Hydrogenophilus thermoluteolus: one gene and its partner. The protein of the gene in region 1 interacts with the protein of each later gene in a pairwise test. Links are inferred from orthologs where the notes say so. Each region holds a gene or a part of one and is shown on either strand. Other genes may lie near its edges.

Region 1 (3,071 bases):
GCGCCCGGTATGACCGACCATTCGTTGGTCCCGATGGCGGCGCGTGCCGTGTGTCTGGATTTCGACCAACTCTGTGTGCGCATTCTCGAAACGGCGCGGCTCAAAGGGGGCTTTTCGTGCGCGCACGGTTGAGTGGCGTGCAACGGTGGCGGTTGGGCGCGAAAGTTGCGTTCGCAGGGGCGTTGCTCGTCTGGGGGCTTGGCTTGTTGGCTCTGGTGCGGGAGCGGCTCTTCGTGCCGGTTCGAGAGGTTGCGCTGATGGTGGCCGAAGGGTCGGTTGCCCAGATCGATCCGGAACAGGTGGTCGAGACGGTGACGCAGCAGGTGCGCGGGCAGGCGCTCTGGGAAGTCGATCTGATCCGCATCGAGCGGCAATTGAAGGCGTTTCCCGTCGTCGATCGGGTTCGGGTGGAGCGCGTTTGGCCGGACCGACTGGTGATCGAGTTGGCGTTGCGCAAACCGGTATTGCGCTGGCGCAATTTGGATGACGGCACATGGCGCTGGATCGACGCGCAAGGGCGCCCATTCCAAGATCGGCTTTCCCCCGAAAATGGCGAAGAGATTTGGCTTGCCGCACACGAGGCGCAATTGGTCGACGCGTTTCGCAACCTTCGAGTGGTTGCACCAGTCTTGCCCGATACGTTACACCTCAGCGGAATCACGCTGTCCCCATTGGGTGCGATCACGGTGACCTTCGTCGAACCCGTCGAATGGTTCCTGGGAACCGTCGCCTCACCTGCAGCAGCGAAACAGCGGGTGGCGTGGCTGAGCCAGCGTTGGCCGCAGTTGGTCAGCCGTTTGGGGGCGATGCCAACCCGCGTCGACTTGCGCCACGATCAGGCTTTCGCGGTCTCGTTACCCCCTGCGCCCGCAGCCGAACAGGATAGACACGGATGAGCGAACGGACAGCCCCTTTTCTTGCCCTCGATATCGGTACCGCGAAAACCGTAGCGGTCGTAGCACGCCGACGCCCCGAGGGGGGCGTCGACGTCTTGCACCTGGTCGAAGTGCCCACAGGGATGGGGTTGCGGCACGGCATGGTCGTCAATATCGACGCCACGTTGGCCGTGGTTGCTCGCGTTGCCGAAACGTTGCAAGAGAAAATCGAAACGAACTTTTCGGAGGTACGCGCGACGATCAGCGGCGCACACCTCGCTTGCTTGGACAACGAAGGGATCGTGCCCGTGCACGGTGCGGAAGTCTCCGAACAGGATGTCGCGCGCGTCTTGGAGGCCGCCAAACAGCTGCCGCTTGCCGAAGATCGCCAATTGTTGCACGCGCTGGTGCAGGAGTTCGTACTCGACGATCTGGGCGGAATCGCGAACCCGGTGGGGATGAGCGGACGAAAACTGGCGGTACGGGTGCATGTCGTCACCGGATTGAAGAGCGCAACGCACAATTTGGTGAAATGTATTCGTCGCGCGGGGTTGAATTTGACCACGTTGATGGTGCAAGGGCTGGCTGCGGCGCAAGCGGTGCTTACCGAAGACGAAAAAGCGCTGGGCGTGTTGCTCCTCGATATCGGCGCCGGGACGACCGATATGGTGGTCTATGCGCAAGGAGCGGTTCGGTATTGCACCGCGTTGCCGCTGGGTGGGGATCGCATCACCCATGACATCGCGATGGCGCTGCGCACCCCCGCTGCCGACGCGGAACGGCTCAAATGTGCGTACGGCGCGGCATCCTACGACTGGGTGGCGATGGATGAGTTCGTCGATGCCCCGGCGATTGGCGACCGCCCCCCGCGGCGTTTGGCGCGGCAGCGGCTCGTCGACGTGATCCACCCGCGCGTCGAGGAGATTTTCGAAATGGCGTTGGAAACGCTGCGCGAGCAGGGGCTCGAAGAGCAGATCAGCGCCGGCGTAGTCCTGACCGGGGGAAGCGCGAAATTGAGCGGCATTTCGGATCTGGCGGAAGCCGTTTTCGGAGCACCGGCGCGAGTGGGAATTCCCTATTTGAGCAATGAAGCCGAAAAGTGGGAGGATCCTGCGTATGCTGCGGTCAGTGGTCTGCTGCACGCACAATGGGGGGATGCTGCGGTTTGGACCAAACGGCGGTCCGGGTGGTTCGCGCAGTTGCTGCGTTGGTTTTTTGGCACAGAAAATCGTTGATTGGCGATAAATCGGTTAGAATCGAACAAAGTCAGGGAGAAGGGTCATGGCACTGCACGCATTGGAAGAGGTGGTCGAATCGGCAGAGGCGAAAACAGTCATTCGTGTTTTGGGCGTCGGCGGGGCCGGGTGTAACGCGGTCGATCACATGATCCGTGAGGGGGTAGCTGGCGTCGAGTTCGTCGCGATCAACACCGACGCGCAAGCGCTCTCCCGTGCGCTCGCGCCAACCAAAGTCCAATTGGGACGCAGTGGTCTCGGTGCCGGGTCGAAACCGGAAGCGGGGCGGGAAGCGGCGTTCGAAAGTCGAGACCAAATCGCCGAAGCGCTCGACGGTGCGCACATGATTTTCATCACCGCCGGGATGGGTGGGGGAACAGGAACCGGTGCGGCGCCTGTGATCGCTGAGATCGCGAAAGAGATGGGGATCCTCACCGTTGCGGTGGTCACCAAACCGTTCGAATTCGAAAATCGCGACCGCGTTGCTGAAAGCGGGATCGAAGAGCTCACGCGCCACGTCGATTCGTTGATTGTGGTCTTGAACGATCGGCTGCTGGAAGTGTTCGGCGACGATGCCCCGTTCGAAGCGTGCTTCAAAGCCGCCGACGATGTCCTCAAAAACGCAGTTGCCGGGATCGCCGAAATCATCAATGTTCCCGGTATGGTGAACGTCGACTTCCAAGACGTGCGCACCGCGATGGCGGAGATGGGACGGGCGATGATGGGTTCGGCAGAGGCAAGCGGAGTCGATCGGGCCCGCGTCGCCGCCGAACAGGCAGCGGTGAGCCCGCTCCTTGAGGGGACCGAACTCTCTGGCGCTCGGTGTGTCTTGATCAACATCACCGCAAGCCGCAGCTCGCTCAAGATGAGCGAAGTGCGTGACGCCGTGCGGGCGATTCAGGGTTATGCCGCGCCGGAGGCGTTCGTCAAATACGGCACCGTTTTCGACGACGCGATGGAA
Region 2 (3,052 bases), 720 kb from region 1 along the record:
AAGACTCCGGCTTGGTCGAACGAGGAGGCGTAGGCGATCATCCCCCAGCGGCTCACCAGTCCGTACGTCGGTTTCAGTCCGGTCACGCCGCAGTGCGCTGCGGGTTGGCGCACGCTCCCGCCGGTGTCGGTTCCCGTCGCCGCGGGGACGATCCCGGCCGCGACCGCTGCGGCCGAGCCACCTGACGAACCGCCCGGGACGCGGTCGGTTGCCCACGGGTTGCGGCACGGACCAAAATAACTGTGCGCGTTTGCCGAACCCATCGCGAATTCGTCGAGGTTCGTTTTGCCGACCGTCACGGTTCCCGCCGCTTTGAGACGCGTAACGACCGTTGCATCGAACGGTGAGTGGTAACCGTCGAGCATTTTCGACGCCGCGGTGGTTGGGAATTCCGTGGTACAAAAGAGGTCTTTGTGCGCGATCGGGATCCCGGCAAGAGGCCCGGAGGCCTGGGATGCGCCAGCGAGTTCGGTCAGCCGTGCGGCGAGCGTCGCGTCGTCGGCGATCGTGATGAAGGCGTTGAGGGTAGGCTGCAATGCGTGCGCCCGTTCGCAGGCTGCGCGCGCCACCGCTTCGGGAGTGGTTTTCCCTTCGGCGAAGGCGCGGCGCAATTGGCTGATGGTAAGGGGGTGCTGCGCATTCATGATTCGATGACCTTGGGAACCAGGTAGAGGCCGTTTTCGGCAAGCGGGGCCAATGCCATCAGCGCGTCGCGCCGGTCGGGTTCGGTGACGACGTCGTCACGCAGCCGTTGCGTGAGCTCCAAGGGGTGCGCCAGCGGCTCGACCCCTTCGGTCGGAGCGTTTTGCAGTTGGTCCAGGAGGGCGAAGACGCCGTCGAGTTCGTGCGCCATCTGTTCGGCTTCGGCATCAGAAAGCGCAAGCCGCGCCAGCGCGGCCAAACGGTGAATCGCTTCGGTGGTAAACGCCATGGTTCGAACCGTGTCGTCACAATCGGAAACGCGGTAGGGTATCATATCGCATGGGCATTTGCGAAGCACGATCGGTGCTTCTTCTCGTTCGAGGAATTCGTATGTTTGGCTTTTTGCGTTCGTGGTTCTCCAACGACCTGGCGATCGATCTGGGCACAGCCAACACGTTGATCTATATGCGCGGCCGCGGCATCGTGCTCGACGAGCCGTCGGTGGTAGCGATTCGCGTCGATGCCAGTACCGGAAAGAAGACGATCCAGGCGGTCGGTAAGACCGCAAAAGAGATGCTCGGTAAGACGCCCGGCAATTTGGAGGCGATCCGCCCGATGAAGGACGGCGTGATCGCCGATTTCATCGTCACCGAGCAGATGATCAAACAGTTCATCAAAAAGGTCCATGCGTCGAAATTGATTGCACCGTCGCCGCGCATCATCATCTGTGTACCGTGTGGGTCGACGCAGGTGGAGCGGCGTGCGATTCGTGACGCGGCGCTTGCTGCTGGCGCCAGCAAGGTCTATCTGATCGAAGAGCCGATGGCCGCGGCGATCGGCGCAGGGTTGCCGGTTGCCGAGCCCACCGGTTCGATGGTCGTCGATATCGGCGGGGGTACGACCGAAGTCGGCGTGATCGCGCTCGGTGGGATGGTCTATTCCGGGTCGATCCGTGTCGGTGGCGACAAGTTCGACGATGCGATCGTCAATTACATTCGCCGCAATTACGGGATGTTGATCGGCGAGGCGACGGCCGAGATGATCAAAAAAGCGATCGGAACCGCGTTTCCGACCGCCGAGGTGCTCGAGATCGAAGTGAAGGGGCGTAACTTGGCCGAAGGGATTCCGCGTGCTTTTACGGTTTCGTCGAACGAAGTGCGTGAAGCGATCCAGGAACCGCTCAATCAGATCGTCTCCGCGGTGAAGATCGCGTTGGAACAGACTCCGCCTGAGCTGGGTGCCGATATCGCGGAGCGCGGGATCGTGTTGACGGGCGGTGGCGCGCTCCTCAAAGACATCGACCGCTTGATCCAGGAGGAGACAGGGTTGCCGGTCTTCGTCGCCGACGATCCGCTCACCTGCGTTGCGCGGGGGTGCGGTGCGGCGCTCGAAAAGGTCGATCTCCTGGATACGATTTTCACCCATGAATGACCGTGGCTGATTCGGCCGCGACGCACCTTTCGTTCCGCCGGTCGCTGCCGCTCACGACGCGTGCGTGGTTGGCGACGCTCGTCGCGATCGCGGTGATGGTCGCCGACGCCCGCTTCGACTGGCTCACACCGTTACGCGATGGCGTCTCCGTGCTGGTTCGACCATTGGTCGCTGCGGGGCAGTGGCCGTTTCGCGTCTGGGAGATGCTGGAGCGAACGACGATCGACGTTGTTGCGCTGCAACAAGAGAACGCCGAACTGCGCCGCCAGTTGCTGATCTTGTCGGCGCAAATCTGGGAGGGCGCGGCGGCGCGGCGGGAAAACGACCGGCTGCGTGCGTTGTTGGGCTTTGCGCCGATGCCCGGAACCCGTTTGCTCCCGGCTCAGGTGCTCTACGATTCGCCCGATCCCTTTTCCCGTCGCATCGTGATCGACCGCGGCAGCAACCACGGTATTCGACCCGGACTTGCGGTCGCTGCGGCGAAGGGGTTGGTCGGTCAGGTGACGCGGGTGCAGCCGTTGGTGAGTGAGGTGACGCTGATCACGCACGAGCGAATGCGGATCCCGGTGATGGTCGCGCGCACCGGGATGCGCGGCATTTTGTGGGGGCGCGGAGAGGGGGAACTGCAGCTGCGCGACGTGTTGGGCGAATGGGTGGTTGCCGAAGGAGACGAGGTGGTGACCTCAGGATTGGACGGCCTCTACCCGGTCGGGTTACCTGTGGGGCGCGTGACGCGTATCGAACGGGGGCAAGCCGAGCCGCTGGTGTTCGTCACGCCGTTCGAAGCCGGAGCGCAGTGGCGGCAGTTGCTCGTGCTCGTGCGCGACGAAACGGTGGCGCCGTAAGCGACGATGGAACAGCCGACCCACCGTTCGCGCGAACTGCTGTCGCCGCCCAGCCGAGCGTGGATGATCGTGACGCTCCTGGGCGCGTTGGCGCTCGATCTCATCCCCCGTCCTTGGACCACGGTTTGGGGTCC

Evidence for each region. The genes of interacting proteins can lie anywhere in the genome.
Region 2: the proteins of ftsA (region 1) and HPTL_RS00510 interact in binary tests that used the Escherichia coli proteins (3 or more experiments, as listed by UniProt). The link is inferred for Hydrogenophilus thermoluteolus from one-to-one orthologs.

The regions. Positions count from the first base shown.
Region 1 is NZ_AP018558.1:823,789-826,859, forward strand. The notes cover bases 2-3,001. They hold ftsA (cell division protein FtsA), read left to right. Parts: upstream 2-892; coding sequence 893-2,110; downstream 2,111-3,001. Other genes in these bases: HPTL_RS04010 (D-alanine--D-alanine ligase), read left to right, coding at 2-132; HPTL_RS04015 (cell division protein FtsQ/DivIB), read left to right, coding at 117-896; ftsZ (cell division protein FtsZ), read left to right, coding at 2,157-3,001. In the rest of the region: more of HPTL_RS04010, read left to right, coding at 1-1; more of ftsZ, read left to right, coding at 3,002-3,071. UniProt on the Escherichia coli protein: Essential cell division protein that assists in the assembly of the Z ring. May serve as the principal membrane anchor for the Z ring.
Region 2 is NZ_AP018558.1:106,358-109,409, forward strand. What follows is about bases 72-3,052. They hold HPTL_RS00510 (rod shape-determining protein), read left to right. Parts: upstream 72-1,032; coding sequence 1,033-2,073; downstream 2,074-3,052. Other genes in these bases: gatA (Asp-tRNA(Asn)/Glu-tRNA(Gln) amidotransferase subunit GatA), read right to left, coding at 72-644; gatC (Asp-tRNA(Asn)/Glu-tRNA(Gln) amidotransferase subunit GatC), read right to left, coding at 641-931; mreC (rod shape-determining protein MreC), read left to right, coding at 2,070-2,918; mreD (rod shape-determining protein MreD), read left to right, coding at 2,925-3,052. Outside these bases: more of gatA, read right to left, coding at 1-71. UniProt on the Escherichia coli protein: Forms membrane-associated dynamic filaments that are essential for cell shape determination. Acts by regulating cell wall synthesis and cell elongation, and thus cell shape.